DNA from 3 places in the Salinicola sp. MIT1003 genome. Region 3 is predicted to be linked to each of the others. Evidence: predicted binding sites of a transcription regulator. Region 3 holds the regulator's gene; each other region holds the start of a gene.
What was found. Region 3 encodes sigma-54, which starts transcription at its own class of promoters, with help from an activator protein. Its sites were predicted from a motif close to TGGCACNNNNNTTGCTNT; they were not measured.
Positions count from the first base shown of each region.

Region 1: glnL (nitrogen regulation protein NR(II)) is a predicted target of sigma-54. The motif match lies at 5,100-5,117, and genes of this name have one in related genera.
Region 2: rutA (pyrimidine utilization protein A) is a predicted target of sigma-54. The motif match lies at 5,036-5,053, and genes of this name have one in related genera.

Region 1 covers NZ_MCAP01000011.1:50,119-60,826, forward strand. Annotated here, with positions in the region: gene BC443_RS05410 (cobalamin-independent methionine synthase II family protein) at 1-503, shown strand, start outside; gene BC443_RS05415 (alpha-amylase family glycosyl hydrolase) at 562-2,304, opposite strand; gene glnG (nitrogen regulation protein NR(I)) at 2,392-3,801, opposite strand; gene glnL (nitrogen regulation protein NR(II)) at 4,018-5,061, opposite strand; gene BC443_RS05430 (DUF4124 domain-containing protein) at 5,203-5,772, opposite strand; gene glnA (glutamate--ammonia ligase) at 5,924-7,330, opposite strand; gene BC443_RS05440 (hypothetical protein) at 7,752-8,747, shown strand; gene BC443_RS05445 (nucleotidyltransferase family protein) at 8,801-9,406, opposite strand; gene typA (translational GTPase TypA) at 9,687-10,708, shown strand, end outside.
Region 2 covers NZ_MCAP01000004.1:6,882-17,589, reverse strand. Annotated here, with positions in the region: gene BC443_RS01860 (NCS1 family nucleobase:cation symporter-1) at 1-1,211, opposite strand, end outside; gene BC443_RS01855 (flavin reductase) at 1,281-1,790, opposite strand; gene rutD (pyrimidine utilization protein D) at 1,861-2,649, opposite strand; gene rutC (pyrimidine utilization protein C) at 2,686-3,072, opposite strand; gene rutB (pyrimidine utilization protein B) at 3,075-3,860, opposite strand; gene rutA (pyrimidine utilization protein A) at 3,857-4,960, opposite strand; gene rutR (HTH-type transcriptional regulator RutR) at 5,354-6,010, shown strand; gene BC443_RS01825 (malonic semialdehyde reductase) at 6,112-6,702, opposite strand; gene BC443_RS01820 (methionine ABC transporter ATP-binding protein) at 6,980-8,023, shown strand; gene BC443_RS01815 (methionine ABC transporter permease) at 8,004-8,657, shown strand; gene BC443_RS01810 (MetQ/NlpA family ABC transporter substrate-binding protein) at 8,808-9,608, shown strand; gene BC443_RS01805 (GAF domain-containing protein) at 9,741-10,214, shown strand; gene BC443_RS01800 (HDOD domain-containing protein) at 10,251-10,708, opposite strand, start outside.
Region 3 covers NZ_MCAP01000058.1:91,334-102,041, reverse strand. Annotated here, with positions in the region: gene tldD (metalloprotease TldD) at 1-133, shown strand, start outside; gene yjgA (ribosome biogenesis factor YjgA) at 239-754, opposite strand; gene pmbA (metalloprotease PmbA) at 880-2,220, shown strand; gene BC443_RS16385 (hotdog domain-containing protein) at 2,418-2,807, opposite strand; gene mgtE (magnesium transporter) at 2,878-4,233, opposite strand; gene BC443_RS16375 (HPr family phosphocarrier protein) at 4,342-4,611, opposite strand; gene rapZ (RNase adapter RapZ) at 4,598-5,554, opposite strand; gene ptsN (PTS IIA-like nitrogen regulatory protein PtsN) at 5,557-6,039, opposite strand; gene raiA (ribosome-associated translation inhibitor RaiA) at 6,049-6,357, opposite strand; gene BC443_RS16355 (RNA polymerase factor sigma-54) at 6,489-7,922, opposite strand; gene lptB (LPS export ABC transporter ATP-binding protein) at 8,072-8,797, opposite strand; gene lptA (lipopolysaccharide transport periplasmic protein LptA) at 8,898-9,440, opposite strand; gene lptC (LPS export ABC transporter periplasmic protein LptC) at 9,437-10,066, opposite strand; gene BC443_RS16335 (KpsF/GutQ family sugar-phosphate isomerase) at 10,258-10,708, opposite strand, start outside.

The sequences.
Region 1 (10,708 bases), on a different contig from region 3:
CCGCGCGGGACCGCGGCGACGACCCCGACCAGTTGCAGGCGATCTACGCCGAGATGCTCAATCACGCCCTGGCCGACAAGCCGGACGACCTCTACATCTCGCTCCATGTCTGCCGCGGCAACTTCCGCTCCACCTGGATCAGCGAAGGTGGCTACGAGCCGGTGGCGGAGACGCTGTTCGGCAAGGTCGGCGTGGATGCCTGGTTCCTCGAATACGACAGCGACCGTGCCGGCAGCTTCGATCCGCTGCGCTTCATTCCGGAAGGCCACCAACAGGCGGTGCTCGGCCTGATCACCACCAAGGTGGGCGAACTCGAGGATCCGCAGGCCGTCCGGGCGCGTCTCGACGAGGCCACGCAGTTCGTCGACAAGCGGCAGCTCTGCCTGAGCCCGCAATGCGGCTTCGCCTCCACCGAAGAAGGCAATAACCTTGCCGAGCAGGCGCAGTGGGAAAAGATCCGGCTGACGCTGGAGATCGCCAACGCCTACTGGGGCCAGGGCTGAAAGCCCGGAAGATCGGCCCTGCCGGGGAAACATGGCGTCTCCCCGGCAGGGCCGCCGGCTAGCGGGGCTCGCTTTCGTCGTGGCGGATGAGCGACCCCAGCAGACGGCTGAGGAAGCCCTTCCGCTCGGGATCGGGCTCCTGCTCGATCAGCGCCCTGGGATCGATGCTCTCCCGGTCGATATGTACGAACGCTGCCTGAAAGGGCGGTAGCGTCAGCCCGTCCTCGCCCAGGTGCGCCGTGAACCCGGCCTGATAGACGATCTCGCCGGCACCGGCCGGCAGACTGGTGGAACGCGATTCATCGGTGAGATTGAAGACCGCCAGGATCGCCTGGTCGTGAGAGACCCGCAGCCAGCCCAGCAGCTCGTCGTCGAAGTCGCTCAGGATCAGCGTGCCGTCGACCATCGCCGATTGAGACTTGCGCCAACGCAGGAACTGACGCGTCACGTTCAGGGTGCTTTCCGCATCGGTGTGCTGCTTCTCGACCGACAGTTGGCGATGATGTCCATCCACCGGCAACCACGGCTCCACCGACGTGAAGCCACCGTATTCGCCGCTCGTCCACGGCATCGGTGTGCGGCAGCCGTCACGCCCCTTGTAATCCGGCCACAGCGCCAGCCCATACGGGTCGACCAGCCGCTCGTAGGGCACGTCCGCTTCCGGTAATCCCAGTTCCTCGCCCTGATAGAGACAGATGCTGCCGTAGAGCGAGCAGAGCATGACCGTCGCGACCTTGGCCACCAGCGGCCCGTGCTGTTCCAGGTTCTCGTGCTCGGTCCAGCGCGACACGACGCGCATGACGTCATGGTTGGAGAGCGCCCAGCAGGGCCAGGCATCGCCCGCGTAATACTGGAAATGCTCGATGATGTCGCGCAGTCGCTGGGCGCTGAATTCGGCATCGAACAGATCGAAGGTATACGCCATGTGCAGCCGGTCATTACCGATGGTGTACTCGACCATGCGTTCCAGCGGCCGGTCGTCGGAGATCTCCCCCACCGTCATGGTGCCGGGATACTCGTCCATCAGCGCGCGCAGTTCGTTCAGGAAACCGATGTTCTCCGGCTGGCTGATGTCGAATTGATGGCGTTGCATCGAATAGGGGTTCGATGCCGGCACGCTAGGGGTCTTCAGCTCACCGCTGCCCAGCGCCGGATTGTCCTGCAGCCCCAGGCTGTGGAAGTAGAAGTTCGAGGTATCCAGCCGGAAGCCGTCGACGCCGAGATCGAGCCAGAAACGGGCGTTGTCGAGCTGCTCCTTGCGCACCGCCGGGTTGTGGAAGTTGAGATCCGGCTGGCAGGACAGGAAATTGTGCAGGTAGTACTGGCGTCGCCGGCTATCGAAGGTCCAGGCGCTGCCGCTGAAGAACGACAGCCAGTTGTTCGGCGCCGTGCCGTCGGGCTTGGGATCGGCCCAGACGTACCAGTCGGCGCGCTGATTGTCGCGGGAACTTCGGCTCTGCAGAAACCAGTGGTGCTGATCGGAGGTATGGCTCAGCACCAGGTCGATGATCACTTTCAGCCCCAGACCGTGGGCGCGCTCGAGCAGCATCTGGAAATCGTGAAAGGCGCCGAACATCGGGTCGACGCCGCGATAGTCGGTCACGTCGTAGCCGAAATCCTTCATCGGCGACGGAAAGAACGGTGAAATCCAGATCGCATCGACGCCCAGTTCGGCCACGTAGTCCAGCTTGGCGGTGATACCGGGAAGATCGCCGATGCCGTCGCCGCGCGCATCCATGAAGCTTCGTGGATAGATCTGGTAGATGACGCTGCCACGCCACCATTGGGTCGAGTCGAACATGGGACTTCCCACATTGATGTCGTTTGATCACGGCCGTGCCGGCTGCGGCCTTGCTACAACCCCCGGCCATGCCCGATGCCCACCGGGCTATTCGTCGGCCAGTGCCGGCAACAGCACCTTGACCTTGCGCGTCAGCGTGTTGCGCCCCCAGCCCAGCAGTTCGGCAGCCTCGCCCTTGCGTCCGCCGGTGTGCTTCAGGGCGGTCTCGATCAGGATGCGCTCGAAATCCGGCACCGCCTCTTCGAGCAGGTGCGTATGCCCCGAGGCCAATGCTCGATCGGCCCACTCGCGGAACGCGTTGCGCCAGTCGCCGCTCGGCGTCTCGTTGCCTTCGAGTTCGCGCAGCTCCGGCGGCAGATCGTCGACCAGCACCTCGCGACCGGACGCCATCACGGTAAGCCAGCGACAGGTGTTTTCCAGCTGTCGAACGTTGCCGGGCCAGGGTAGGCGTGTCAAATGCGTCTCGGCCTCCTTGGTCAGCACCTTGGACTCGGCGGAGAGTTCCTTGGCGGCCTCGGCGAGAAAGTGCTGGGCCAGGCGCGGAATGTCCTCGCGGCGCTCCGACAGCCGGGGCAGATGAACGCGAATCACGTTGAGCCGGTGGAACAGATCCTCACGGAAGCGCCCTTCCGTCACCAGCTTTTCCAGGTTCTGGTGCGTCGCGGCAATGATCCGCACATCCACCTTGACCGGCACGTGCCCGCCGACCCGGTAGAATTCGCCATCCGCCAGCACGCGCAGCAGGCGCGTCTGGGTATCGGCGGGCATGTCGCCGATCTCGTCCAGGAACAGCGTGCCGCCATCGGCCTGCTCGAAACGCCCGCGACGCTGGGCGGCAGCGCCGGTAAACGCGCCCTTTTCGTGGCCGAACAGCTCGGATTCCATCAGATCCTTGGGGATCGCGGCCATGTTGAGCGCGATGAACGGGTGCCCGCTACGCGGGCTGTGCTGGTGCAACGCCTGGGCGACGCGCTCCTTGCCGGTGCCCGATTCGCCATTGATCAGCACCGTGATGTGCGACTGCGACAGCCGGCCGATCGCCCGGAACACCTCCTGCATCGCCGGCGCTTCACCGATGATCTCGGCGGACAGACCCTCCGGCATCGCCGCGGGAGAACGCCGCTCGCGGGCGTGCGCCACCCCGCGCCGAACCAGCGCCAGCGCATCGTCGACATCGAACGGCTTGGGCAGGTATTCGAACGCGCCGCCCTGATAGGACGCCACGGCGCTGTCCAGGTCGGAGTGCGCCGTCATCACGATCACGGGAAGGTCGGGATGCATCTGGCGGACTTTTGCCATCAGATCGAGCCCGTCGAGCCCCGGCATGCGAATGTCGGTCAGCAGCACGTCCGGCGGGTTGCGTTCGATCGACTCGAGCGCGGCATCGGCCCGCTCGAAGGATTGCACTTCCAGGTCCGGCTGTGCCAGTGCCCTTTCCAGAACCCAGCGAATCGCACGATCGTCATCGACGATCGCGATACGAGCGACTTCAGTCATGGCAGTTCTCCAGCAGAACGGTGAATCGCGCTCTCAGCGACTTCGGTACTCTCGATAACTTCGGTACCCTGACAACTTCGGTACTCTCGATAACTTCGGTACCCTCGATAGCTTCGATACCCACGACAACGTCGATACTCTCGACAACATGGGCCAACGGCCCGCGCGCACGACCCGGTCGAGGCGCTCGCGTACGAAGAAGGGATGCGGCCGATCTCACTGCTGCGCCTCGAACGGGATCAGCAGCCGGAACTCCGTGGCGCCCGGCTGGGATTCGCATTCGATCAACCCCTGGTGCTGATGCAGAATCGACTGCGCGATCGACAATCCCAGGCCGCTACCCTCGGCGCGACCGGAGACCATGGGGAAGAACAGCGTCTCGCGGATGTGCTCCGGAATGCCCGGGCCGTTGTCGACGATCGCGACTTCACACACCAGCCGGTGGCGCTCGGCGCCCAGGGTGAACTGACGGCGAACCCGGGTACGCAGCAGCAGGCGCGGCTCGGGCGTTCCGAACTCCTCCATGGCCTGCACCGCATTGCGCGCGATATTGAGAACGGCCTGGATCAACTGCGGCTCGTCGCCGACCAGATCCGGCATGCTGGGGTCGTAATCGCGCTCGAAGCTCAGTTGATGATGCTCCGCCTCGAGCAGCGCCCGCACCCGCTCCAGCACCTTGTGAACGTTGAGCGGCTCGTGGTGCACCAGCGTATTCGGGCCCAGCATGCGATCGACCAGATCCCGCAGGCGATCCGCCTCCTCGACGATGATTCGGGTGAATTCGGCCAACTGCGGATCGGGGAGATCCCGCTCCAGCAACTGCGCGGCGCCGCGGATGCCACCCAGTGGATTCTTGACCTCGTGGGCGAGGCCGCGCATCAGCACCTTGACCGTCTCCTGGCGCGCGATCAGCGCCTCCTCGCGGGAAATTCGCAATAGCCGATCCCGCGGCTCGATCTCGAGCAGCAGTTCGCGGCTGGTGATCGGCGTCGCGGTGAAATCCACCGTGATCACTTCCCCGGCGGTCAGCACCATCGCCGCTTCCCGCTGCGTGTAGGGATGAAACTCCTGCATCGCCTTGAGCAGTACCTGTCGGATGCTGCCGTCCTCGCCGTTCAGGCACTCCAGCCAATGGCCGACCACCCGGGGCCGGCTCGCGGCCAGTAGCGCCTCGGCGGCAGGGTTGAGCCAGCGCACGTGCAGATGTTCGTCGAGTAGCAGGACGGCGGTCGTCAAGTGCTCCAGCAAACGTTGATACATGCGTCGTTCCATCGTGGTGATCCGGTATGTGCTTATACAGTGCAAAAACCGCGCCACTCCCCGATTTCGCTCAGGACCGGGAAACGCTCGATAGCAACCAAGCCTTCATTCACCAAAATGGTGCAATTCTCAAATCGCTGCCTATCGATTATTCGAATTCGGGTTATTGGGATTGGCGGGCAGGTTGACGCTGGCCCGCTGGACGTAGAGCGTCACCGCTGGCGTCGACAGCCGCACCTGGCCCTGAGCGTCCAGCAGCTCAGCCTGGATCTGGTGCTCGCCGCGCTCGAGCTGGCTCAGCGCGAACACGCTGGTATGCATCGGCGATTGACTCACCTTGCCGTCGACCCGGAGCTGAACGCGGTCGCCCGGCTGCAGTTCGGGCTCGATCGCCAATTGCACCTGAACGTTGCCGCCCTGGCCGGTCGGCAGGGTCTCGCCATTGCTCGGGCTGGTGATCGCAAAGCGCTCGTAGTCGACCGCCGAAGGCGATGTCGGCGTCGACTCGGCCGGGCGCGAGCGGCTTTCGACCTCTGCCGGATCGACCACCGTAATGGGCTTGAGATCGACCCGGTTGCCCTGTCCGGGCTCGTCGCTATAGACCACGTTGCCGTTGGCATCGACATGCCGATAGACCGGGGCCGCCAGTGCCGGCAACGCCAGCAGCAGCGCCACGCCGCCGATCATCCATCCAACCCGTCGTGCTTGCATCGTTCTTCCCTCCTTATTCGCCTGCCGGGCATGATATCCCGGCTCAACGGCCAGCAGCGGCCAGGAACCGCAGAGCTTGAAGGTGCCGCTCCCCTGCCGACAAAAAAAGCCCCACCGAGGTGGGGCTTTTCGTCAGGCCAAGGTGTGAACCTCAGACACTGTAGTAGAGGTCGAACTCGACCGGATGCGTCGCCAGACGCAGGCGCTCGACGTCTTCGTTCTTCAGCTCGATATAGGCATCGATCATGTCGTCGGTGAACACGTTGCCTTCGGTCAGGAAGGCGCGATCGGCATCGAGCGCTGCCAGCGCCTGATCGAGGCTGGTGGCCACGGTCGGGACCTTCTTGCCTTCTTCCGGCGGCAGATCGTACAAGTTCTTGTCCATGGCGTCGCCAGGATGGATCTTGTTCTTGATGCCGTCGATACCGGCCATCAGCATCGCCGCGAACGCCAGGTACGGGTTGGCGGTCGGGTCGGGGAAGCGAGTCTCGACGCGCTTGCCCTTCGGGTTGGAAGTGTACGGAATACGAATGGACGCAGAGCGGTTACGCGCGCTGTAGGCGAGCATGACCGGCGCTTCGAAGCCCGGCACCAGACGCTTGTAGGAGTTCGTCGAAGCATTGGTGAAGGCGTTCAGCGCGCGTGCGTGCTTGATGATGCCGCCAATGTAGTACAGCGCCATTTCGGACAGACCGGCGTACTCGTCGCCCGCGAACTGGTTCTGGCCATCTTTCCAGAAGGACTGGTGAACGTGCATCCCGGAACCGTTGTCACCGACCAGCGGCTTGGGCATGAAGGTTGCCGTCTTGCCGTAGGCGTGCGCCACGTTGTGGATGACGTACTTCATCTCCTGAACTTCGTCGGCCTTCTTCACCAGGGTGTTGAACTTGACGCCGATTTCGTTCTGACCGGCGTTGGCCACCTCGTGGTGATGCACTTCGACGCTCTGGCCGATCGCCTGCAGCGTGTTACACATCGCGCTGCGGATATCGTGGAAGCTGTCGACCGGCGGCACGGGGAAATAGCCACCCTTGACGCGCGGACGGTGGGCCAGGTTGCCACCTTCGACCTGACGATCGGTGGACCAGGCGCCCTCTTCGGAAGAGATCTTGTACATGGAGCCTTCGATATCGGTCTTCCAATGCACTTCGTCGAAGATGAAGAACTCGGGCTCCGGACCGAAGAAAGCGGTGTCGCCCAGGCCGGTGCTGTTCAGATAGGCTTCGGCACGCTTGGCGATGGAGCGCGGATCGCGCTCGTAGCCCTGCATGGTGGCCGGCTCGATGATGTCGCAGCGCAGGATCAGCGTGGAGTCTTCGGTGAACGGATCGAGGAAGGCGGTCCCGTCTTCCGGACGCAGAATCATGTCGGACTCGTTGATGCCCTTCCAGCCTTCGATGGAGGAGCCGTCGAACATCTGACCATCTTCAAAGAATTCCGCATCGACAGCACTGGCAGGAATCGTGACGTGCTGCTCCTTGCCCTTGGTATCGGTAAAGCGCAGATCCACCCACTTGACGTCGTGTTCTTCGATAAGGGCGAGGGTTTTCTCAGACATGTTGTCCTCCACTGTGAGCCATGGCTCGATTCGTTGGCGAATATCCAACACCGTTTTTTGGCATGCGTGTTTTGTAGCACGAAGTTAGCGCTCTTGCCCACGCGCACGCCGTTTTTACATAGTCATGCAGAGAATGTGCCAAAATGAAGCAGAATAGTGAGCGCCTGATATAACCGCATGACGAAAAAGATAATTTTGATTGGCCTCTGAATGCGAGATGCCCCTCGGGTGTGCACCGATCGTCAATCATGCATCAACAGGAATTGCTAAAAGCACCAATTTGGCGCATGACTTTCGCCATATGCACCAAAACGGAACATAAAGTCACGACAGGAAACTTTGCCGAAATCCGATACCCGACGGATACTGTTCTTACGCGCCGTGACTCATGGCGATCAATGACTCAGTAATGGAACTACCCATGCCCAGGCTGGATCGCACACAGGATGTGGTACAGCGCCTACGCGGTCACTGGCGTCTCAATCTCAGCGAGCCGCTATGGGGCCGAAGCGCCATTCTGGCACTGCGCCGGGTACTGGATGATGAAGCCGAGGCACGCCTGCCTCATCGCGCCGACTGGTGCCTGGGCCCGGACAGCTTTCAGCAGCTGCTGGAAAGTCTCAGCGACAGCGCCCAGATCGTCAGTCTGGAAAGCGCGCTGCAGCTTCATCACGATCAGTTGCCCCGCATCGCACTCACGTTCGATGGCGGCTGGCGCGACACGCTCAAGCAGGTGTCGCCCACGCTGGAGCGCATGGCGCTGCCGGCCAATGTCTTCCTCCCCTGCCCCATCGCCCAGCGGGCGTGGAGTTCCTGGCATGAAGCTCTCGGCGAAGCGCTATGGCATGAAGACACGGCCGAGCGTGCCGCCCGGCACCTGGTCGAGTCCGGTCTGCCCGTCCCGCCGGCTTGCATCGGCCGCCGGGACGAGCACTACAGCCAGGCGATCAAGACCTACATCGACGAGCTCGACCAGTCGTACAAGCCGGCCATGTTGCATGGTGTCGCCGCGACGCTGAACGCCGACGCGATTGTCTCCGGCGAGTCGCTGGACGCGTTCAGCATCCGGCGGCTCGAGCAATGCGGGCTTTTTCGTTTCGGCAGCCTGATACCGCCACGATTCACGACACGAGACGCCGGGACGCTGGCTCGGCTACGCGAGAGCCAGCACCAGCTGGCCATTCTGTGTCGTCATCCGCTGCCCATCGCGGCCGATGCCGATGTCGGCACCATCGCGGACGACGACCTAGCCCGGCTCGCGACCGGCGCAGGCATCGAACACGTCCTGACTCGCCGTGCAGGCTGGCTTGAGCCGTCCGTCGATACCGTACTCCTGCCCCGTTTCGTCATCACGCAGCCGGTCGCCAACAGCCCCGGGCGGCTGTTCGACTGGCTGCTGGGCAATCTCAATTCCTGAGTTCGTCCTGAAATCGTGCTGAGATCGCCCAGAGATCGCCGCCGAGCCCGGCTTCACAGCTCGGGAATGTCGAGCTTCGGCCACTGTCGTAGCCACCCCTTGGCGGCGACCCGACGCCGAAATACTTCGCGATCGCCATGTCGGGGATTGTGCGTGACCCGCCCGGCCAATAGCGAACCCACGCCGAACGGCGCGATCAGACGCAGGCGATCGTCGTCGCCCAGCGTGACGCCCACCGCGGTTTCCCGTTCGACCCAGACACTCAACGCTTCTTCTATAGAGAGGTAGGGACGATGCCCGTGGCGCTCGTGCATGCGAGCCTGGTTCTTGACCGACCAGGGCAGCGCTGAGGCGCGCTCGAGGTGCCGTTCGTGCTCGCGATCGACACGCTTGCCGACCTGAACCGAATCGAAATAGTCCGGATCGAAATAGTCCGGATTGAAATAGTCCGGATCGAAATAGACCAGATCGATATCGTTCAGCGGCGTGGATGACGAATAGCCGTGCAGGCGATCCCAGACCAGATTGCGCACGAAGCCGGCCGCCAGCCACCAGTCGGGCAGGCGCAGCGACCGTGCCTGGCGCAGTGCGTCCATGCGCCAGATATCGGCACGAATCCAGCTCATTATCTGTTCGCCAGCCTGTTCAGCGTTTTCCACGCGCCCCTCGCAGCAATAGAAAAAACTTTCTTTTCAAAGACTTGAAACGACGACAGAAGAAAACCCAGGGTCGAGCGAGCTGCCGCCGCTCTCGCGGAGTCGGCGTGAAAAAAGATCTTGCGCTACGCCGATAGACTAAAGTAGCCAGTGTCGCGCGCTTGCCTGTACAATGCGCGCCCGACCCTCCTACTCAGTGCCCAGGGGACTCGTCGATCCAGCGCTAGAGCATGGATCATCGACTTAGACATGGGCGCACACATTTTACGATGGAAACCGCCCCATGAGTGACAACGCCTCTAACGCTCGCATCGAGAGCATTAGGAACATTGCCATTATCGCCCACGTCGACCATGGCAAGACGACACTGGTCGACAAGCTCCTGAGCCAGTCCGGCACGCTGGATCGCAAGGCCGAAGGCCAAGACCGGATCATGGACTCCAATGACCAGGAAAAGGAACGCGGCATCACCATCCTGGCCAAGAACACCGCGATCCGCTGGAACGACGGCAACGGCCGCGACTACCACATCAATATCGTCGACACCCCGGGACACGCCGACTTCGGTGGCGAAGTCGAACGCGTCATGTCCATGGTCGATTCCGTACTGCTGCTGGTCGACGCCGTCGATGGCCCGATGCCGCAGACCCGCTTCGTGACCCAGAAGGCGTTCGCCCAGGGCCTCAAGCCGATCGTCGTGGTCAACAAGATCGATCGCCCCGGCGCGCGTCCGGATTGGGTCATCGACCAGATCTTCGATCTGTTCGACAACCTCGGCGCCACCGACGAGCAGCTCGACTTCCCGATCATCTACTGCTCGGCGCTCAACGGCATCGCCGGCATGGAACCGGACCAGCTCGCCGATGACATGACGCCGATGTTCAAGAGCATCGTCGACATCGTCGAGCCGCCCAAGGTCGAACTCGACGGCCCGTTCCAGATGCAGATCTCCGCGCTGGACTACAACAGCTACGTCGGCGTCATCGGCCTCGGTCGCATCAAGCGCGGCAGCGTCAAGCCCGGCCAGCAGATCAGCGTCATCACCAAGGAAGGCGCGGTCCGCAAGGGCAAGATCGGCCAGGTCATGACCCACATGGGCCTGGAGCGCGTGCAGACCGAAGAAGCCACCGCTGGCGACATCGTCTGCATCACCGGTATCGACAACCTGGCGATCTCCGACACGCTGTGCGACGTCAACAACGTCGAAGCGCTGCCGCCGCTCTCCGTCGACGAGCCGACCGTCTCCATGACCTTCCAGGTCAACGACTCGCCGTTCGCGGGCAAGGACGGCAAGTACGTCACCAG
Region 2 (10,708 bases), on a different contig from region 3:
ATCGGCCCCAGCAGGCTCGAGTAGCCCAGCAGCCAGTTGGAATAGAGACTCTCAAGCGTCACGTCGGAGACGATCACCCCCGCCTTCTGCAGCAGGTCATATCCCATCAGCAAGGTACCGACCAATCCGGTCAACAGCACGCCGCCCGTGCGATTGATCAACTTGGGGGCGAGGTTCTGGAAATCATTGGTCGGCGAAACGATATTACCCGCCGTATTGGTCGAGATCGTGGCGATCACGATCAATACCATGGCGACCGATACCCAGACGGGGCTATCGATGTGACCAATCAACGTGACTGGATCGGAGACGGTCTCACCTACCAGCGAAGCCGACGCCGCCGTCATCACCACCCCCAACGCGGCGAAGAAGAACATGGTCAGCGGAAGCCCGATGATCTGCCCGACGATCTGATCTTTCTGGCTCCTGGCGAAGCGGCTGAAATCCGGAATGTTCAGCGACAGAGTTGCCCAGAATCCGACCATCGCCGTGAGTCCCGAGAGAAAGTAGGTCGTTACCGACGCACTTTCCGGGCGCGACGGCGGCTGCGTCATCAACTCGCTCAGCGAAACGTGCGGCAGCGCCCATACCATCAACCCGATGGCGACGAGCAACAGCAACGGCGCCGACAGCGTCTCGAGCCACTTGATCGACTCCGCACCGCGAATCACCACCCAGAGATTCATCGCCGCGAAAATGAAGAAGCCGAGAACTTGTCCCCAGCCGTCCAGCGATTGCCACGGTGGCATGATCGCGGATAGCAGCAGATGAATCGCCAGGCCGCCGAACATCGTCTGGATGCCGAACCAGCCGCAACCGACCAGCGCGCGGATCAGGCAAGGAACGTTCGAACCGCGAATGCCGAATGACGAGCGCAGCACGACCGGGAACGGAATGCCGTAGCGGGTCCCGGGAAAGGCGTTCAACGTCAGCGGAATCAACAGAATCACGTTGGCCAGCAGAATCGCGACCAAGGCCTCGCCCACACTCAGCCCGAAATAGGCGGTGAGCACCCCACCCAAGGTGTAGGTCGGCACGCAGATCGAAAGTCCGACCCAGAGCGCGGCGATGTTCCATTTCGACCAGGTTCGCTCGCTGGCTGTCGTCGGCGCGATGTCGTGGTTAAAACAGGCGCTGTCGCGGACGTCGTCGCCGAGCGCAAGTTCGACCTTGCCGTCACGCTCGACCATGCGGGATGTAGAGATTGTCATTGTTTTACCCCCCACTCTTGTTTATTGCGATGCGAGAAAAGACTCCCGCAGCCCGTGGCGCGGCGGCTTTCAACCGTTGGCGACCAGCCTGGGAAGTTGGTGATAGCGGCGGTCGAAGTAGAGCAGACACTGGCTCTCGTCACAGGTCGCCATCGACACGATCTCGCAGAACATCACCTCATGCGTGCCGACCCGCACGCGCTGACTGATCCGACATTCGAAATGCGCCAATGCATCCGCCAGCACCGGCGCGCCGGTCTCCCGCGTCGTCCACTCGGCGTGGGCGAAGCGTTCCGCCATCGGCGTCTTGCCGCCGAAGGCGTTGGAGACGTCCTGATGATCGGCGCTCAGGACGTTGACGCAGAGCGTTGAATTGTCCGCGAAGGCGAGATAGGCCGAAGCATTGCGATTGATGCAGACCAGCAGCGTCGGCGGCTCGTCGGTCACGCTGCACACGGCAGACGCCGTGAAGCCGGCGCGCCCGGCGGGGCCATCGGTGGTTACCACATTGACCGCGGCAGCCAGATGCGACATTGCCTCGCGAAACTCCGATGGCGAAACCGTACTTGGTGCTTCCATGGCATATTCAGGTTTTCGTAACGACGTCATCATGGAACCTTCCTCCTGTCTCTCAACGGTGACGATCACATCATCGGAGTGGTGATCGGATTGTCAGGAATCGCTCTACCGAAGCGTTGAACGCCGCCGGAACGGTCACCGTCAGGCCGTGCCCGCCATAGTCGAACATTTCCAGCCGTGCGTTGGGCAATGCCTCGGCAAGGTGCCGGGATTGCGTGTACGGGACCAGCAGATCGTCCCGCGAGGCAATCACCAGCGTGGGCGTATCGATCTCTCCTAGCCGAGCATCGACATCGAAGGCCGACAGTGCGCCGATTCTGGCCAGCACGTTCTGCTTTTCCGGGAAATGTTCGAGGGCATGGGCTTCTTCGATCAGTAGCCTGTCGTGATTGGCGGACAGCCAGTCGGCGGGATACAGGAACAGCGGCTGCGCGTGCAGATACGCTTCGACGCCGCTGTCCTGGAGCAGCGCCAGGCGTACCCGAAAACAGCGCTCGCTCTGGACGTCGACACGGCTCCAGGCGTTGATCACGACCAATCGATCGAGCCGGGCCGGCGCCAGCAGCGCCATCTGCAGCCCGACCAGCCCGCCAAGGGCATGCCCCATGAAATCGACGCGCTCGATGTCCAATCGGTCGAGCAGGGCCAGCGCCTCCTGCGCCATGTCATCGATCGCGTAACCGATCGGTAGCTCGGCCGGGCTCTTGCCTGTGCCGAGGTGGTCATAGATCACCACCCGGTGTGTCGTCTCCAGCGAAGCCAGCTGCGGCTCCCAGAAACGACCGGCGCCACCCAATCCCGCGGAGAGCAGAATCGTCGGGGCGTCGGGATCCGTGCGTCCCAGTATTTCGTAGTGCATTGACGAGATCCTCCCGGCAAAGCGTCAATCAACGACTCAGTGAGGCAAATGCGCGATCGAAGCGATCTCGATCAGCGCATCCGGCTTCACCAGCCCGCACTGGATGCAGTAACGGGCAGGCTTCTCGCCGGGAAAGAATTCCGCATAGACGGCGTTGATCGCCGCGTAGTCTTCCCAGTTGCGCAGGAAGATCGAGTTGAAGGTGACGTCATTCATGCTGCCACCAGCGGTCTCGACCACGCTCTGGATGATTTCCAGCACGTGGCGGGTCTGGGCGGCAGCGTCACCGACGTGAACCACGTTATTTTCCTTGTCGAACGGCAGCGTGCCGGAAACGTAAAGGATATTGTCGGCCTGGCTACCCGGGACGAACGGGGCCAGAGGCGCACCGGAACCGGCGGGGATCACACTTGTCTTGGGCACGGTCACTCTCCTGCTGCTGATGAAGTCATGGGTGAAGCGTGTGGCTGTCGGACGTCGGTTCGAGCCGCGCAGGCATCCTCGAAAGCCTCGACGCTCGACACCCAGCCAAAGAAGGTTTCGATATTGAAGATGGCGCTGCTCTGCGCCGACGGCGGACCGGCTTGATAGGTCGCGTCCTCCAGCACGGTGCCGAAATACTCCAGGAAGAAGCCATCACGCAGCGTCGACTCGACGCACACGTTGGTGGCAATACCGGTGAACAGCAGGTGGTGGATACCCCGCGAACGCAGGATGCTGTCCAGCGCCGTGTTGAAGAACCCGCTATAGCGCGGCTTCGGCAGCACGATATCGCCAGGCTGAGGCTTCAAATCGTCGACCAGTGCGTAGTCCCAGGTCCCCTTGGCCAGCAGTTGCCCATGCAGTTCGGGGCGCTGACGCATGGTTTTGAGCGCGTTGGATTTATGCCAATTGGGTGATCCCGGGCCGCCGGCCTCGACGTACTCGGCATCCCAGCCATTCTGGAAGAAGATCACCTGGATACCCGCCGCGCGCGCCAGCTTGATCGCCTTGGCAATTCGCTCGATGACCGGCCCGGTGGTGGTGACATCGAAACCGGCCAGATCGAGATAGCCGCCCAGGGTGGCGTAGGCGTTCTGCATGTCGACGACGATCAATGCCGTCTCGGAGCACGGCATCGCGATCGCTTCCGGCCGACCGTCCAGCACGATCTCGTCGTTGGCGGAGACATCATCACGGCGGACCACCGGCGTCTGCTTGAGCCCGCTCATTCTGCCATCTCCGCTGTCTCGGCTGGTGCGTTGACAACCTCGACCCGGGTCTTCATCAGCGGCTGCACGCGCTCGCCGAAGATATCCAGTCCTGCCAGAAAGTCATCGAACGTCAGCATCACGCCGCCGATGCCCTCGACGGTATCGATCTCGTCGAGCATCCGCGCGACGTTGGCGTAGGAGCCGACCAGAGTCCCCATATTGAAGTTGACCGCCGATGTCGGGTCGGTCATCTGGCGCACATTGGTATCCTTGCCCGAGCTCTTGTCCTGGCTGCCCTGGTCGGCCATCCAGTCGAGGGCCTCCTGATCGGCGCCGGCCTTGTAGTGTTCCCAGCGCGCCATCGCGGCTTCGTCACTCTCGTCGGCGATCACCATGAACAGCACGTAGCAAGCGATATCGCGTCCGGATTCCCTGCCCGCCGCGTTGAGACGCTCGGCGGTATCGGCAAACGCCGTCGGCGTATTCAGCCCCTTGCCGAAGCAGAAGCTGTAGTCGGCGTGCTTGGCGGTGAAGGCCATGCCGGCACTCGACTGGCCGGCGCAGACGATCTTGACGCCCTGTTCGGGGCGCGGACTCAGGCGACAGTCGTCCATCTGGAAAAAGTCGCCCTTCAGATCGCTGCGCCCCGTCTCCAGCAGATCCCGCAGCACTGTGGTGTACTCATCGAGGTAGGCGTAGCGCTTGGCAAAGTACTCGTCTCCCGGCCACATCCCCATCTGGCTGTATTCCGGTTTCTGCCAGCCGGTCACCAGATTGATGCCAAAACGCCCCGGCGCAATCGAGTCGATGGTCGCCGCCATGCGCGCGGTAATCGCCGGCGGCATCACCAACGTCGCCGCGGTAGCGTAGAGATTGATCTTCGAGGTCACGGCCGCCAGCCCTGCCATCAGAGTGAAGGACTCCAGCGCGTGCTCCCAGAACTCGGTCTTGCCGCCGAAGCCGCGCAACTTGATCATCGACAGCACGAACTCGAAGCCGTAGCTTTCGGCCTTCAGGGTCACAGCCTTGTTGAGTTCGAAGGTCGGCATGTACTGCGGCGCGTTTTCGGAAATCAGCCAGCCGTTGTTACCGATAGGGATAAAGACACCTAGTTGCATGAGTCACCTCGTCATTCGGCTCTCATTATCGAGATCTGCCGCCGGCCTCTGTCGGCCCCGACACCTGACAATCCCTTTACAACAGACGTGCCAACGCGTCGTACCGTATCCGTTTTCAATGACTTGGGACGCGACGCAACCAGACTGTCAGACCATTTGGTCCAACCAGAAAGAAAAGTCGCTCAGCAATGACGCAAGGAATGGCACGTTCGCGCAATTTCGGTGCGCAGCGAGGCTCGTCGCTGACCGAGTCGTTGACCGAGGTCGATGGCGCCAGGCCCGAACCGACGTGGTAAAGTGCCAGCGAATGTTATCGACCTGTAATGGCCACGGCTCGATGCCTTTGGGTAGAGAATTGGCACGCCATTCAGGTCTTTACCAACCAGGATGTCCATGACGCCACTCACGCCTAGCGCCGCCGTCTCCCCTGGCCGCGCCGCTGCCAGTGAAGCCCGCAAGCAACGTATTCGAGATGCGGCGCTATCGCTGTTTTCCCAGTTCGGTCTGCGCGGGGCCAGCCTGGACGCCATCGCCGATCAGGCGGGCGTCTCCAAGACCAATCTGCTCTATTACTTTCCTTCCAAGGAAAAGCTCTACATCTCGGTCTTGCAGCAAATCCTGAATACCTGGCTGGAACCGATACGCGCCATCGATGCCGACCAGTCCCCGGAAGCGGCCATCAATCACTACATTCGTATCAAGGTCGAGCTGTCGAGGGATCATGTGCAGGCGTCGCGGCTCTTCTGCCTGGAGATGATCCAGGGCGCGCCACTGCTGAAGGAAGAACTACATAGTGATCTGCGCGCGCTGGTAGAGGAAAAATCGAAAGTCATCGAAGGCTGGATAGCGCACGGCAGCTTACTGCCGGTCGACCCGCATCATCTGATCTATCTGCTCTGGGGCACCACGCAGCATTACGCCGATTTTGCCGTACAGATCGAAGCGATCTCCGGCAAGACGCTGGCTGATCCCGAGTTCTTCGAAGCCACGGTCGACAATATTCAGCGCATCGTGCTGGGCGGCTTGCTGCCGCGGCCGAAGGAGTCCTGAAGCGGCTTCGGCGGCACTTTGGTGGCTGCGATAAAACCCGCCCGACGGAACTGACCGAGCGGGGGTTCTACACGGCAAAGTCGATCGTTTGGTCCGTTGGCTCAAGCCAGTTGGCAAGCTTCTTCGAATGCCAGGCGCGGCAGACGCGGCTTGACGCCGGAAACGTCACCATAACCCAGATTGACCAGCAGGTTGGTCGTCCAATCGGTACCGGCGAAAAACGCTTCATCCAGTGCCTTGGCATCGAAGCCGGACATCGGCCCGGTATCCAGCCCCATTGCCCGCGCCGCCAGGATCAGATAGCCGGCCTGCATCGAACTGTTGCGTAGCGCCGTCTGCTCGGCGAAGGCTTCGCTCCCGGTGAACCAGCTGCGCGCATCGGTGTGCGGGAACAGCGTCGGCAACTGATCATAGAAGCGCTTGTCGTAGGCCACGATAACCGTGCAGGGAGCCGTCGCCGTCTTTTCGGCGTTACCGGAAGAGACGCACGGCAGCAATTTGTCCTTCCCCGCCGCCGAGCGAACGAAAACGAAGCGCGCCGGGCAGCAGTTGGCCGAGGTCGGTCCCATCTTGACCAGCTCGTAGAGCTTGCGCAGAGTCTCCTCGCTAATTTCCCGCGATTGCCAGGCATTATGGGTATGCGCTTCCAGAAAGAGCTGGTTCAGGGCCTGATCATCGAGTGACGGCAGCATCGACTTTCTCCTTGTTGTCTTTCAAAAGTGTCTTGAAACAGAGTCTTGAGCCTTTGAGGCAGAGAGTTGTCACTGAGAGCGAAAACTGTGTGGCGGCAAGCCGGCCGCCGTCGCTTACGGTATCTCGCGACCGATGCCGACGCCAGCGGTCGCTCTGGTCCGGCGAGATCCGTATACTAGCGCCCTCATCGAAGCGGGGCTGGCGCCGGCAGTCCCTATGGCGCGAGACACCCTACCCGCTCTCCCGATTCCCAGACAGACGCTTTCGACACGCCTAATGATCACTCTGGACAACGTCTCCAAAACCTACGGCAGCGGGCCCGGCGCCGTGCAGGCGCTGAAAGATATCGACCTGCAGGTGCCCAAAGGCACGATTCACGGCGTCATCGGCCTCTCCGGCGCCGGCAAGTCGACGCTCATTCGCTGCGTCAACCTGCTCGAGCGCCCGAGCGCCGGCCGGGTTCTCATCGATGGAGAGGATCTGACCGCGATGGATGCCGCCGCGCTGCGTCAGGCACGCCATCAATGCGGCATGATCTTTCAGCACTTCAATCTGCTGACCAACCGCACCGTCTACGACAATGTCGCCCTGCCGCTCGAACTGATGGGCCAGTCGCGCCAGACCATTCGCGAGCGCGTCCTTCCGCTGCTGGAGATGACCGGGCTCGCGGACAAGACGAAACAGTATCCGGCCCAGCTTTCCGGCGGGCAGAAGCAGCGCGTGGCGATCGCCCGCGCGCTGGCCAGCCGCCCCAAGGTGCTGCTGTGCGACGAAGCCACATCGGCACTCGACCCGCAGACGACCGCCTCGATCCTGACGCTGCTGCAGGAGATCAACCGGCAGCTGGGGCTGACCATCCTGCTGATCACCCACGAAATGGAGGTGGTGAAGACCATCTGCCATCGCGTGGGGCTGATTTCCGATGGCCGCCTGGTCGAAGACGCCGATGTCGGCGACTTCTTCACGGCGCCGGGTACGCAACTGGGACGGGAGTTTCTGAACGACTTCCTCAAGCTGGAAGCGCCCCAGGCGCTGATCGAGCGGCTCGAACCCGAGCCCAGCGAAACCACCCATCCCGTGGTGCGGCTGACCTTCTCCGGCGACAGCGTGTCCACTCCGCTGATCTCGCGCCTGGCCCGGGAACACGGCATTGATGTCAGCATCCTCCAGGCCAAGGTCGAATCCATTCAGGGGCGTACGCTCGGCCTGATGATCGCCGAACTGATGGGCAGTGCTTCGCAGACACGGCAGGCACTGACGACGCTCGAATCCTTTGATCTGCAAGTGGAGGTAATGGGTCATGTCCAGCGCACTGATTGATCTCGTCTGGCAGTCCACGCTGGAAACGCTCTACATGGTCGCCGTCGCCGGCATTCTGTCGGCGCTGGCAGGCGTCCCCCTCGGCGTGCTGCTGTATGTGACCCGGCCGCGCCAGATCCTCGCTCAGCCGGCCGTCAACACGATACTCGGCATCGTCACCAACGTCGGGCGCTCGGTGCCGTTCATCATCCTGCTGGTGGCGATCATTCCGTTCACCCGCATGATCGTCGGCAGTTCCATCGGAACCAATGCCGCCGCCGTGCCGCTGACGATCGCCGCGATTCCGTTCGTCGCCCGGCTGGTCGAAGGCGCGCTTAACGAAGTCTCTCCCGGCCTGGTCGAAGCCGCCCAGTCGATGGGCGCGACGCCGATGCAGATCATCATGAAGGTCCTGCTGCCGGAGGCGCGTGGCGGCATCATCAACGGCCTGACGATCACCATCGTCGCCCTGGTCAGCTACTCCGCCATGGCGGGCGCCGTGGGCGGTGGCGGGCTCGGCGACCTGGGCATCCGCTACGGCTACAACCGCTTCAACCCGACCGTGATGCTGATCACCGTGGTGGTGCTGGTCGTGATGGTGCAGTTGTTTCAGAGCCTGGGTGACTATCTGGTGCGCAAGAGCGATCACAAGTGAAGGGCTTGCGCAGAGCGGATTAGACTAATAACCAGAATGAATTACCGTGATCGCCGTTATTCCGTTATATTTCGGCGGTCATGAGACGCCACAAGAGCGCCAACGTCGTTTCCGATTGCATTGCCACATCTTTCAGGGAGAATCTCGCCAATGCCGATTTCACTGACACGTACACTGAGTGCCGCCGCGCTGAGCCTGGGGCTGGCCGTCGGCACCGCGCACGCCGCCGACGATACCATCAAGGTCGGCACCATGGCCGGTCCGGAGACCGATGTCATGCAGGTGGCCAAGCAGGTCGCCAAGGAAAAGTACGGCCTCGATGTCGAGATCGTCGAGTTCACCGACTACGTCACGCCCAATGCGGCGCTCGCCGATGGCAGCCTGGACGCCAATGCCTATCAGCACGAGCCCTACATGCGCTCGATGGTCAACGACCGCGGCTATGATTTCGCCATTGCCGGCAAGACGTTCGTCTATCCGATCGGCGCCTATTCCGCCAAGTACGACAGCATCGACGATCTGCCCGACGGTGCGACCATCGCCGTACCCAACGATCCGACCAACGAAGGTCGCGCGCTGATCCTGTTGGACAACCTCGAACTGATCACGCTCGACGATCCGAAAAACCTGGAAGCGACGCCGATCAACATCACCGAGAATCCGCACGATTATTCGTTCAAGGAGATCGAGGCCGCCCAGATGCCGCGCGTGCTACAGGACGTCGACCTGGCCTTCATCAACAGCACCTTCACGCAGCCCGCCGGTCTGACGCTGGATGATGCGCTGATCAAGGAAGGCCCGGACTCCCCCTACGTCAACCTGATCGTGGTGCGTGGCGGCGACCAGGACCGCGAAGCGATTCAGGAACTGGTCAAGGCCTACCAGTCGGACGCCGTCGCCGACAAGGCCAAAGCGCTGTTCGAAGGTGGCGCCGTTCCCGGCTGGAAGTAAGCCGGTCGCCAGACACCGGTCGGCGAATCCGCTGGCCGGTTCTCGCCAGCCACCGTAGCGAATCGGAAACCAGCGCCCCAGGGCGCTGGTTTCTGGTTTCGACACCCTGTTCACGTGACAAGGAAACCCGTGATGACCGACTACGATTCCCTCGAACGCCAGTTGAAAGCCCTGCTCGATACTCGCGACTGGTTGACCAACGCCGCCCAGACCAGCGCCTTTTTGACGCAGACGCTAGGCGAGTTGAACTGGGTCGGCTTCTATCTCCAGCGCCAACCCGAGACACTGGTTCTCGGCCCATTCCAGGGCTTGCCGGCCTGCAATCCGATTCCGTTTTCCAAGGGCGTCTGCGGCGCCGCGGCCCGCTCGCGCCAGACCCAGCGCGTCGACGACGTCCATGCGGTGCCGGATCATATCGCCTGCGATGCGGCGTCGCGTTCCGAACTGGTCGTGCCGATCGTCGTCGGTGACAAGGTATGGGGCGTGCTGGACATCGACAGCCCCGTTCCTGCACGTTTCAGCGCCGAGGATCAGGCCGGTATCGAACGCCTGTGCCGCGTATTCACCGAGGCCAGCGATCTGAACGCCAATGCCTCGATCGTCTGATCGCCCCTCCACGGGGCGCGTACGGCGACTCAGGGCTCAATCCAGGAAAACGTCCAGTTCGTTATCCGTGCGCATGACCTGCAGGATCTCCTCGTAAAGCGAAAGCAGATCCAGTGCGAGCGGCCGACGAACGTCCCGCGGCATCTCGCCCAGGGCATGCTCTTCACGCCGTCCATTGGCGATATTGTGATAGAGGCCGATGGCCAGATGAACGACGGCGGCGTACGCCGAGAACGGCACGGATTCCAGCGGCTTGCCCTGATAGGTCAGCGCGTTGCAGATGGCCTCGGGAAAGCGCCACCGACGCCCCAGTTCGGCCCCTACCTCGCAGAAGGTATAACCGAACTGATCGGCCTCCAGTTCGGCTCGCGGCGCGCCCTCTGCGACCAGCGCGTCGATCCGCCGCATGGTTTCGGGGTGGCCGATGTGCATCAACGCCGACCCCACATGATGCAGAATGCCACAGGTGAAAGCGGTCTCCGGCACCAGGTCTT
Region 3 (10,708 bases):
GATGATCGGCAACGACATGGCGCTGGATAGCGGCATCGGAGTCTGCGGAAAAGAGGGGCAGGGGGTGCCGGTCGGCGTAGGCCAGCCGACGCTGAAGCTGGACGAGATCACGGTCGGTGGTACGGCATCCTAGGCCACGAGCCACGAGCCACGAGCCACGAGCCACGAGCCACGAGCCACGAGTGCAGAGGATGCGTAACTCGACTGTTTGCCGAGGCCGGAGCGTCGCGGCTGGCGCTCAGAGCCCGACGGTATCGCGAATCAGCTGGAACAGCTTGCGCGAACTGGCGGGCGGCTTGCCGCGCTGCTTCTCGCTGCGAGCGTTGCGAATCAGCTGGCGCAGTGCCTGGCGATCGACCTGGGGATGCGCTTCGATGAACGGCTCCAGTGCGGCGTCATCGTCGATCAGGCGATCGCGGAGCTGCTCGAGCCGATGGAAAGCCGCGTTGCGCTGGGCATGCTCCTGGTCGATCTCCTCGAAGGCGGCCCGGATCGCCTCGCGATCTTCCTTGCGCATGACCTTACCGACGTACTGCATGTGGCGACGGCGGCCTTCGTGGGAACGGATGCGCCCGGTTTCCTCGACAGCGTCACGCATGTCGTCGGATAGCGGCAGTCGAGCGCGCACGGCCGGGTCCAGCGCGATGATGCGTTCGCCCAGTGCCTGCAGCTCCTGCATTTCGCGTTTGAGCTGGCTCTTGCTGGGAGGTGCGTCGTCCTCGAAAGCCATGTCGTTGTCCGAACCCTTGCCCATGTTGTTACCCCAAGCGACGAATGAAGGCCGCAGTATATCAGTGTGAACCCGCACGCCAACGCATGGGTGCATCGTACCCAGGTCCGAATGTCGATGATCCGAGTTTCATGAATCAGGAGTCTGAGATGAGTCAAGCTTTCAATGCCGAGGCGCAGCAGTCGCGTCTTGAGGAGCGCGCCGGCATGGCGCTGGAGCTCGCCAAACGACTGGGAGCGGACGCCTGCGAGGTGGGTGCCAGCGTCGACCAGGGGCTGGGCGTGAGCGTGCGTCTCGGCGAGACCGAGACCGTGGAGCTCTCCCGCGATCAAGGCATTGCGGTCACGGTGTACGTGGGCAACCGCAAGGGCAACGCCTCCTCGTCGGACGCGGGCGATGCCTCCATTCGTGCCGCGGTCGAGAAAGCCATTTCGATTGCGCGATATACCGGCGAGGATCCGGCTTCGGGGCTGGCGGATGCCGAACTGATGGCGACCGATCTGCCGGATCTGGATCTGCATCATCCCTGGGCGTTGAGCACGGACGAGGCGATCGAGCTGGCGTTGCGCTGCGAAACGGCCGGCCGCGAGCAGCCGGGCATCACCAACTCGGAGGGAGCGAGCCTGTCTTCTTCCGAGGTGGTCACGGTCTACGCCAACAGTCACGGCTTTCTGGGCAGCAAGCGTGGCACGCGGCACTCGCTCTCGTGTCTGCTGATCGGGGGCAGTGGGGACGGCATGCAGCGCGATCATGATTTCACCACAGCGCGCCGGGCCAGCGATCTGGCAAGCCCCGAGTCGGTGGGCATCAGCGCCGCCGAGCGCACTCTGCGCCGGCTGGGCGGCCAGCGCCCGAAGACCGGCCGTTTGCCGGTGCTGCTGGCGCCGGACATGGCGCGCGGATTGGTCGGCAACCTGCTCAACAGCATTGCCGGCGGTGCGCTTTATCGCGAATCCTCGTTCCTTTGCGACCAGTTGGGCGAGACGCTGTTTCCCGAGTGGTTCTCGCTGGGCGAACATCCGCGCGAGCTCGGTGGCTTGGCGAGTGCCGCGTTTGATGGCGACGGCGTGGCCACGCGTGACAACGTCTTCATCGATCGCGGCAGGCTGGCGAGCTACATGCTGGCTGCCTATAGCGCTCGCCGGCTGGGGCTAGAGACCACCGGCAACGCCGGCGGCGCGCGTAACGTGCGCATCCAGGCACCGACCACCTCGCTGAAAGACCTGATGCAGCAGATGGGGACGGGTATCATGGTGACCGAAATGATGGGTCAGGGGCTCAATTCAGTGACCGGGGACTACTCGCGGGGCGCTGCGGGCTTCTGGATCGAGAATGGCAAGATCTCTCATCCGGTGGAGGAGTTCACGGTGGCGGGCAACCTGCGCGATATGTTCGCCGGCCTGCAGGGCGTGGGTGACGACATCGACCGCCGCGGCAGCATCCAGACCGGTAGCTGGCTGCTCGACTCGATGACCATCGCGGGGCAGTAGACGCTGGAGCTACGGGCTACGACTGCGCTGGCTTCGGGGCGCTAAACAGCAGCTACGAGCTACGAGCTACGAGCTACGAGCTACGAGCTACGAGCTACGAGCTACGAGCTACGAGCTACGAGAAACGTCAGCGACGGTGTCGCTGACGTTTTGTTTTTCCCGACAGGAACCGCATTCTGGTTTCGCGGCTCGCGGCTTCAGCCCTCAAGGCGGTCCTTGATATAGGTAATCTCGGTGCGACCGTGGGGTGCGGGGGTGCCGTCTTCGCCGAGATTCACGAAGACCATTCTGTCGATCGTCAGGATGCTCTTGCGGGTGATCTTGTTGCGCACGTGGCATTCCAGCGTGATCGAGGTGGTGCCGAAGTGCGTGGCGGTAATGCCGAGTTCGATGATATCCCCCTGGCGGGCGCTGGAGACGAAGTTGATCTCGGAGATGTACTTCGTCACGACCTGGGCGTTGCCCAGCTGGATGATGGCGTAGATCGCGGCTTCTTCGTCGATCCAGCGCAGCAGGCTTCCGCCGAACAGTGAACCGTTGGGATTGAGATCCTCGGGCTTGATCCATTTGCGGGTATGAAAGTTCATCCGCTGCTCCTCGTTGGCATCACCCGGCGTCGTGGCCCGCCTGGGTTCGATGATCGGGCCTGCCGGGTCGTTACAGGTAAAAGGCGGTCGCCAGACCCAGGAAGGCGACGAAGCCGACCACGTCGGTAATGGTCGTCAGCAGCACGCCGCCGGATAGCGCTGGGTCGATCTTGAATTTCTTGAGCAGTACCGGGATCAGGGTGCCGGCCATCGTGGCGACGGTCAGGTTGATGACCATCGCCATGGCGATGATCTGCCCCAGCCGGATGTCGTCGAAGCGGAAGACCGACATGGTGCCCACGACCACGGCCCAGATCAGGCCGTTGGTCATGCCGACGAGCAGTTCGCGGATCAATAGCCAGCGCACGTTGGCGCCGGAGACGTGGCCCAGCGCAATGCCGCGAATCAGCACGGTCAGCGTCTGCGAGCCGGCGATACCGCCCATGCTGGAGACAATCGGCATCAGCACCGCGAGGGCCGCGATCTGCTGAATGGTGTCCTCGAAGAAGCCGATGGCGATGGAGACGATCGTTGCCGCGATCAGGTTGATACCGAGCCAGAACGCCCGGCGACGGCTCGTTCGCAGCGCCGGGGCGAAGGTGTCTTCGTCCTCGTCGAGACCGGCCATGCTCATGACCTGGTGCTCGGCATCCTCGCGGATGACGTCGACCACGTCGTCGATGGTGATACGGCCGAGCAGTTTGCCGTCGATGCCGACCACCGGCGCCGAGATCAGGTCATGCTTCTGGAACAGCGTCGCGACGTCGCTGTCCGAGGCGGTGGCCTGTATCGAGTGGAAGTCGGTTTCCATGACCTCGCGCACCAGCACCGAGACATCGGAGACCAGCAGGCGGTTGAGCGACAGAATGCCGATCAGCTCGTCACGACGCGTGACGACCAGCAGGGTGTCGGTGGCATCGGGCAGGCGCTCGTGGCGGCGCAGGTAGCGCAGGACCACATCCAGCGTGATATCCGGGCGAATGGTGATCGCGTCCGGGTTCATCAGGCCGCCGGCGGTGTCCTCCGGGTAAGAGAGGACCGCTTCGACCCGCTGGCGCTCCTGCGCCTCCATCGACTGGAGGACTTCCTGGATGACGGTATTGGGTAGCTGTTGCAGCAGGTCGGCGAGGTCGTCGACATCGAGACCCTCGGTCGCCGTCAGCAGCTGTTCGGCATCCATGCGGTTGAGGAATTCGATCTGGACGTCATCGCCCAGATACTGCAGCACGTCGCCATGCAGCTCGGGGTCCAGCAGGCCCCAGAGAATCTCGCGTTCCTTGGGCGGGCTGGACTCGAGCAGATGGGCGACATCCACCGGCGCCAGGCCGCGATTGAGCATGCGCCGTGCCTGATCCAGCGCGCCGCTTTCAAGAGCTTCGTTGAGCTTGGCCAGCCGTGGCTGCAGCTTTTCGGGATTGTTGCTCATCCTGAACGGTCATCCTTGAACGACTGGCGGGATGAGCATTCTACCATCGTCGAGCAAAATGACGAGGATGGAAAACGCTGTTCACGAACGCTGTGGAAGGAGCGGGAGCTACTCGTCCTCGTGGAAACGCGCCTCGAAAAGCTCGATGATGGCCTCCATGGCGGCGTCTGCATCGTCGCCTTCGGTCGTCACGGTCAACTCGGTTCCGCAAGGCGCGGCCAGCATGAGTAGAGACATGATATTGGCGGCATCGGCCTGGCGTTCACGGTGATGAATCGCCACACGGACGGCGAAGGGCTGGCAGCATTGGACCAGTTTGGTGGCGGCACGGGCATGCAGTCCGCGACGATTGGTCAGGCGAAGTTCACGTGTCGGCATCGCGCTTGAGTGATCCTGCGTCTTTTGATGGTGCATCCTGCGGCGCCGGCTCTCGCGGTGTGGAACCCTGCGAGAGGGCGGTATGGATACCGAGTTCGCGATGGCGAAGTCGGATGTCGGCGGATTCATGGTGGAAATGGCGGGCCAGGCGCTCGATCAGGTAGACCGAACGGTGCTGGCCACCGGTGCAACCGATCGCCACCGTCAGATAGCTGCGGTGACTGGCCAGGTAGGCCGGCAGCCAGCGGTCCAGCCAGGCATGGATGTCGCCGGCCATGGCGTGGACGTCGGGATAGGTTTCCAGAAATTCGACGATCTGAGCGTCGCGGCCGTCATAGGCACGCAACCCGGGATCCCAGAACGGGTTGGGCAGGCAGCGCGCGTCGAACACCATGTCGGCATCCAGCGGAACGCCACGTTTGAAGCCGAAGGATTCGAAGGTCAACGTCAAACGGCCACCGGTGTGCCTGGCGACCTGTTCTCCGATCCGTGCACGGAGTTCGTGGACCGAGAGCCCCTGAGTATCGATCACCAGATCGGACATGCGGCGAATCGGTGCAAGATATTCCTGCTCGTGATCGATCGCCTCGGCCAAGGTCATGTCGTTGCCGCGGGTCAGCGGGTGGCGTCGTCGGGTCGCCGAGTAGCGTTCCAGCAGAATCTTGGCATCGGCGGTGAGATAGACGACCTGCGTGTCGATTCCGCGTTCACGTACTGCGTTCAACAGGACCGGGAAGCGCTCCAGCGCTTCCGGCAGGTTGCGGGCATCGATACTGACCGCCACGTTGGGGCGTGTGGGCGGGGCGCTGCGCAGTTCGTCGATCAGTGGCGCCAGCAGGTTGGCCGGGAGGTTGTCGATGGCATAGTAGCCCAGGTCTTCCAGTGCCTGCAGGGCGATCGATTTTCCCGAACCGGAGCGACCACTGATGATGACGAGTTGCATCTCTAGTAGCCGTTATCGCTGGGTTGGTGATGACGGATGGCATCGATCAGCGCGTCGTGCAGCGCTTGCTGAGTCTCTGCGTGACGCAACTGCTGTCTGACGCTGCCCTGATTCATGACGCCGGCGACTTCGGCCAGTAGCGAAAGGTGGGTATCGTCCGCTTCCTCCGGTACCAGCAGCACGAATACCAGATCCACCGGTTCACCATCGATCGCGTCGAAGTCGATGGCGTCCTTCAGGCGCATGAATCCCGCGATCGGCCCCTTGCAGTGAGGGCTGCGCGCGTGGGGGATGGCAACGCCGTTGCCGATCCCCGTGCTGCCCAGTCGCTCACGGCCGATCAGGCGGCTGAAGACTTCCTGGCTGTCCAGGCTGGGTGTGTTTTGGGCGATGAAGGTGCTGAAAAATTCCAGCAGACGTTTTTTGCTGCCCCCCGTGACCCCGTAAAGGGTGCGTTCGGGAGGCAGAATGCTTTCCAGTGTCATCATCAGGCGTTAACGGGCGCCGGCGCCTTGGGCGCGGGCTTGTGCCTTCTCTTTGTGTTTGACCAGTTGACGGTCGAGTTTGTCGGCCAGTGAATCGATGGCGGCATACATGTCGGTATCGCTGGCTTCGGCGTGCAGATCGCCGCCTGCGGCATGCAGGGTACAGGCTGCCTGTTGGCGCTCCTTCTCGACACTCAGGGTGACCTGAACATTGGTGATGTTGTCGTAGTGACGCTCCAAACGAACGAGTTTTTCTCCGACATAGTCCCGGAGGGCATCGGTCAGCTCGACATGGTGGCCGGTAACGTTCACTTGCATGACACACTCCTGTTGCGGCAGATGGCACTTTTGATTGTAACCCTTTTCAGGTCACTGCAAAGGCATCGTGATCGATATCGCCCGGTTTGGCGAGCCCTGGATCGATTTTGCCTCGTCGTGCAGTCGGGACGTCAGGAAAGGCGCTTGCGTTCGCTGGACGAGGGAATGCCCATGGCTTCCCGATATTTGGCCACGGTGCGCCTGGCAACGCAGATATCGGACTGGGCAAGCAATTCGACCAATTTGCTGTCCGAGAGCGGCTTCCTGGGGGGCTCTTCGCCGATGAACTTCTTGATCCGGGCGCGAATCGCCGTGCTCGAATAGCTGTCGCCTTCCCCGCGCTGACCGCCCACCTGGCTCGAGAAGAAGTACTTGAGCTCGAACACGCCGCGTGGCGTGTGGATGTACTTCTGGGTCGTGACACGGGAAATCGTCGACTCGTGCATGTCGACGCTACCGGCGATATCGGCCAGGATCAGCGGCTTCATGGCTTCTTCGCCGCGCTCGAGGAAATCGACCTGGCGCGACATGATCTCCCGGCCGACACGCAGCAGCGTGTCGTTGCGGCTCGACAGGCTCTTGAGCAGCCAGCGGGCCTCTTGCAGATGCTGGCGCAGGAAGGTGTTGTCGTCACTCTTGTCGGCGCGCTTGATCAGGGCGGCGTAGTCGGGCTGGATGCGCAGACGCGGCAGCGCCTCGGCGTTGAGCTCGATGCGCCAGCCCTCGGGGGAGGGCGTGGCGACGAGGTCGGGAATCACGTAGTCGTCGCGGCTGGTATCGAAGCGCTGCCCGGGGCGTGGTTCGAGCGTGCGGATCATTGCGATGACGCTGTCGAGTTCGTCGTCCTCGAGCCGCAGTCGGCGTTTGAGCAGTCGCCGATCGTTGCCAGCCAAGGCCTCAAGAAACTGGCGCACCAGGCGTTTGGCTTGTGGCAGCAGCGGGGTATCCGTGTCCAGCGTGCCGAGCTGGAGCAGCAGGCATTCGCGCAGGTCGCGGGCGCCGACCCCGGTGGGGTCGAACTGCTGCAGGCGCATCAGCATGTGTTCGAGATCCGCCGTGGTCACGCGGTCGCCGCGCTGGGTGCGGAGGCTGAGGGCCAGCTCGTCGAGCGAGCCGGTGAAGTAGCCGTCGTCATTGATCGCGTCGATCAGACATTCGCCCAGCTCGCGCTCGCGGTCGTCGAAATCGCCCATCGCCATCTGCCACAAAAGGTGGTCGTGCAGACTGGTGGCAGCGGCGTTGCGGTCGAAATCCGGCGCCTCTTCGCTGCCACTGCTGCTGCCCAGCGATCCGGCGGTGGCGTCCTGATAGGTGTCGCTCCAGTCGCTGTCGAGCGCCAGCTCTTCGGGAATGTCGCTGGACCAGTCGTCTTCCGGCGTCTCCTGGGTCTCCTGCTCCGAGTACGGCTCTTCCAGCTCCAGCATCGGATTGGATTCGAGCGCTTGTTGAATCTCCTGGCACAGGTCGAGCGTCGACAGCTGCAGCAGTTGAATCGCCTGCTGAAGCTGAGGCGTCATGGTCAACTGCGTGCCGACTCTGAGTTGCAGCGAAGGCTTCATGGACATGGCGAAACGGACGTCATAATCAACGAGGGAATAGCCACGTTACTGATTGATCTGACGACATGCAACGATTTATGCAAGAAACATGCCACTAAGGGCGGCTCAGGTAGGGCTGGCCGCCGGAAAGAAACAGGATAGGGCGGGAAATCGGATTATAACCGGAATTCGTGGCCAAGATAGACGTCGCGAACGCGCTGGTTGTCGAGGATGGCATCCGGGCGGCCCTCGGCAATGATCTGTCCGTCGCCGACGATGTAGGCGTTGTCGCAGATGTCCAGCGTTTCGCGCACGTTGTGATCGGTGATGAGAACGCCGATCTCCCGATCGCGGAGCTGGCGGATGATGCTCTTGATATCACCGACCGAGATCGGATCGACGCCGGCGAAGGGCTCGTCGAGCAGGACAAAGGCCGGCTCCGTGGCCAGCGCGCGGGCGATCTCGACGCGCCGGCGTTCGCCGCCGGACAGGCTCATGCCGAGGTTGTCGCGAATATGGTCGACGTGAAAATCGGCGAGCAGCCGCTCGAGCTGTTCGCGTCGCCCGGCGCGGTCCAGATCCTTGCGCGTCTCGAGAATGGCCATGATGTTGTCGGCGACACTCAGTTTGCGAAAGATCGAGGCTTCCTGCGGCAGATAACCGATCCCGGCTCGGGCCCGGTCGTGCATCGGTGCACGGCTGAGGTCGTGGTCGTCAATATGAACGCTGCCGGCATCGGCCTTGACCAGGCCGACGATCATGTAGAAGGAGGTGGTCTTGCCGGCGCCGTTGGGGCCGAGCAGGCCAACGATGCTGCCCTGGCGCAGGGTCAGGCTGAAATCGTGGACGACGCGACGTCCCTTGTAGCTCTTGGCCAGATTGGCGGCCGTTAGCGTTTTCATGGATACGGTCCTTGTGGCGACGCGGCGCAGAGCGATTCGGGCCCGGTGGGCATGGTCGGAAACAGAGCCCGAATCTTCTCTGGAGTCATGACTGTAAGAACTATTGGGACGGCTGCTCGGAAGCGTTGCGCGGCGTGAGGGTCATGCGAACGCGACCGTCGCCGCTGCCGTCGCCGTCCTGGCTGGAACGAGCCTGGACGCGGCGCGAGTCGAGATAGTATTCGACGTAGGCGCCATCGAAGGTGTCGCCGGCCTGATGCAGTTCGGCGTTGCCGACCAGTTCCACGCGGCGCTCGGCGGCATGATAGATGACGGTATCGCCCCACCCCTTGACGATCGCTTCGTCGGGGGCCGGCCGCTGTTCGAGATAGGCGCGCTCGCCACCGCCGCCCTTGGCTGTGACCTGGCTGACCTGGCCGTCGTCGGCTCGCTGGATGTCGACGCGTGCGGCCTTCAGGTTCATGCTGCCTTGCTGCATGTCGACGCTGCCGGTATAGACCGCGGTACCCTGACGGTCGTCGAGCTCGAGCTGGTCGGCGGCGATCTCGATCGGCGCGCTGGCATCGCTTTCCAGTGCCATGGTCGGAAGGCTGGTGAAGCCCAGCGCGGTAAGCACCAGGAGTTGGCCGAGTTCTCGCCTCATGATCCTTGATCCTCAGATTGCTGTGACTGGGATTGCTGTGATTGGGATTGCTGTGGCAGGTACCCCTGCACGTTATCGGTCAGGCGCATACGGTCTTCGTCGATCCAGGCGTCGAAGCGATCACCGCGCATGCGCTGGTCATGCTGACGTAACACAGAAGACGTGTCACTCCATGCGTGGGCTTCGCGGTTGTCGTAATGCAGTGTCTGCGTTTCCAGGCTCCATGCCTGTTCGGGTTGTACCAGACGTGCATTGCCTTCCAGCGTCAATTGTTCGCCGCCCCGGCTCAACTGGCCGGTATCGCTGGTTACCTGCCATTGGCGCTGCTGGTCGTCGATGAGGTAGCCGTGGGGTGTCTCGGTACGAATGACATCGTCTGCAGGCGTGTGTACCAGCCGCGGCGTATCCAGGCGTTGATAGGCACGCCCCTGTGCATCGAAGCGCGTCATTCTGGCATCTTCGAGGTAGTAGTCGGGCTCGCCGCCCGCCGTGTTGCTGATGGCGGACTCCTGCTGGTCTTCGCCGCGCTGATCCAGATAGGTCAGCCCGCCACCCAGTATCAGCAGTAGTGCCAACAGGCCGAGGCGCCGCCACCAGGGTGACTGAAATCCGGCTGTCTTGGCCACGGTTGCTCCTTGTCTTAAACGAAAGCCTTGATCGAATTGGCGTTGATGAATCTATGAGCTCTGACGGCTCGAACCGCATCGTTGTCCGGGTGCTGGAAACGACATGGTCATTTCATTGAGACGATGCCATCAGGGTACAACGTCGACGACGAATCAGATGTTCGACGATGAATCGGATGTTCGACGACGAATCAGATGACTCCGCTTCTCAGCAGGTCGTGCATGTGAAGCGCTCCCACGGGGACACCCTCTTCGATCACGGCCAGTGCGGTGATCCGATTGTCCTCCATGATCCTTACCGCTTCCGCGGCCAGCATGTCGGGCGTCGCCGTCTTGCCACCCCGGGTCATGACGTCGTCGACACGAAGCAGGGTGAAATCGCCGCGCTGGTCGAGCGTTCGGCGCAGATCGCCGTCGGTATAGACACCGACCAGCAGGCCGCGTTCATCGACGACGCAGGTGAACCCCATGCCCTTGAGCGTCATCTCCAGCAGCGCCTCTCGCAACGGGCTGCCGGTGGGAACGCTGGGGAGTCGGCTGCCTTCGTGCATGAGGTCGGCGACGCGCAGCAGCAGGCGTTTGCCGAGCGTGCCGCCCGGATGCGAGAGGGCGAAATCGTCGGCGCTGAAACCGCGCGCCTCG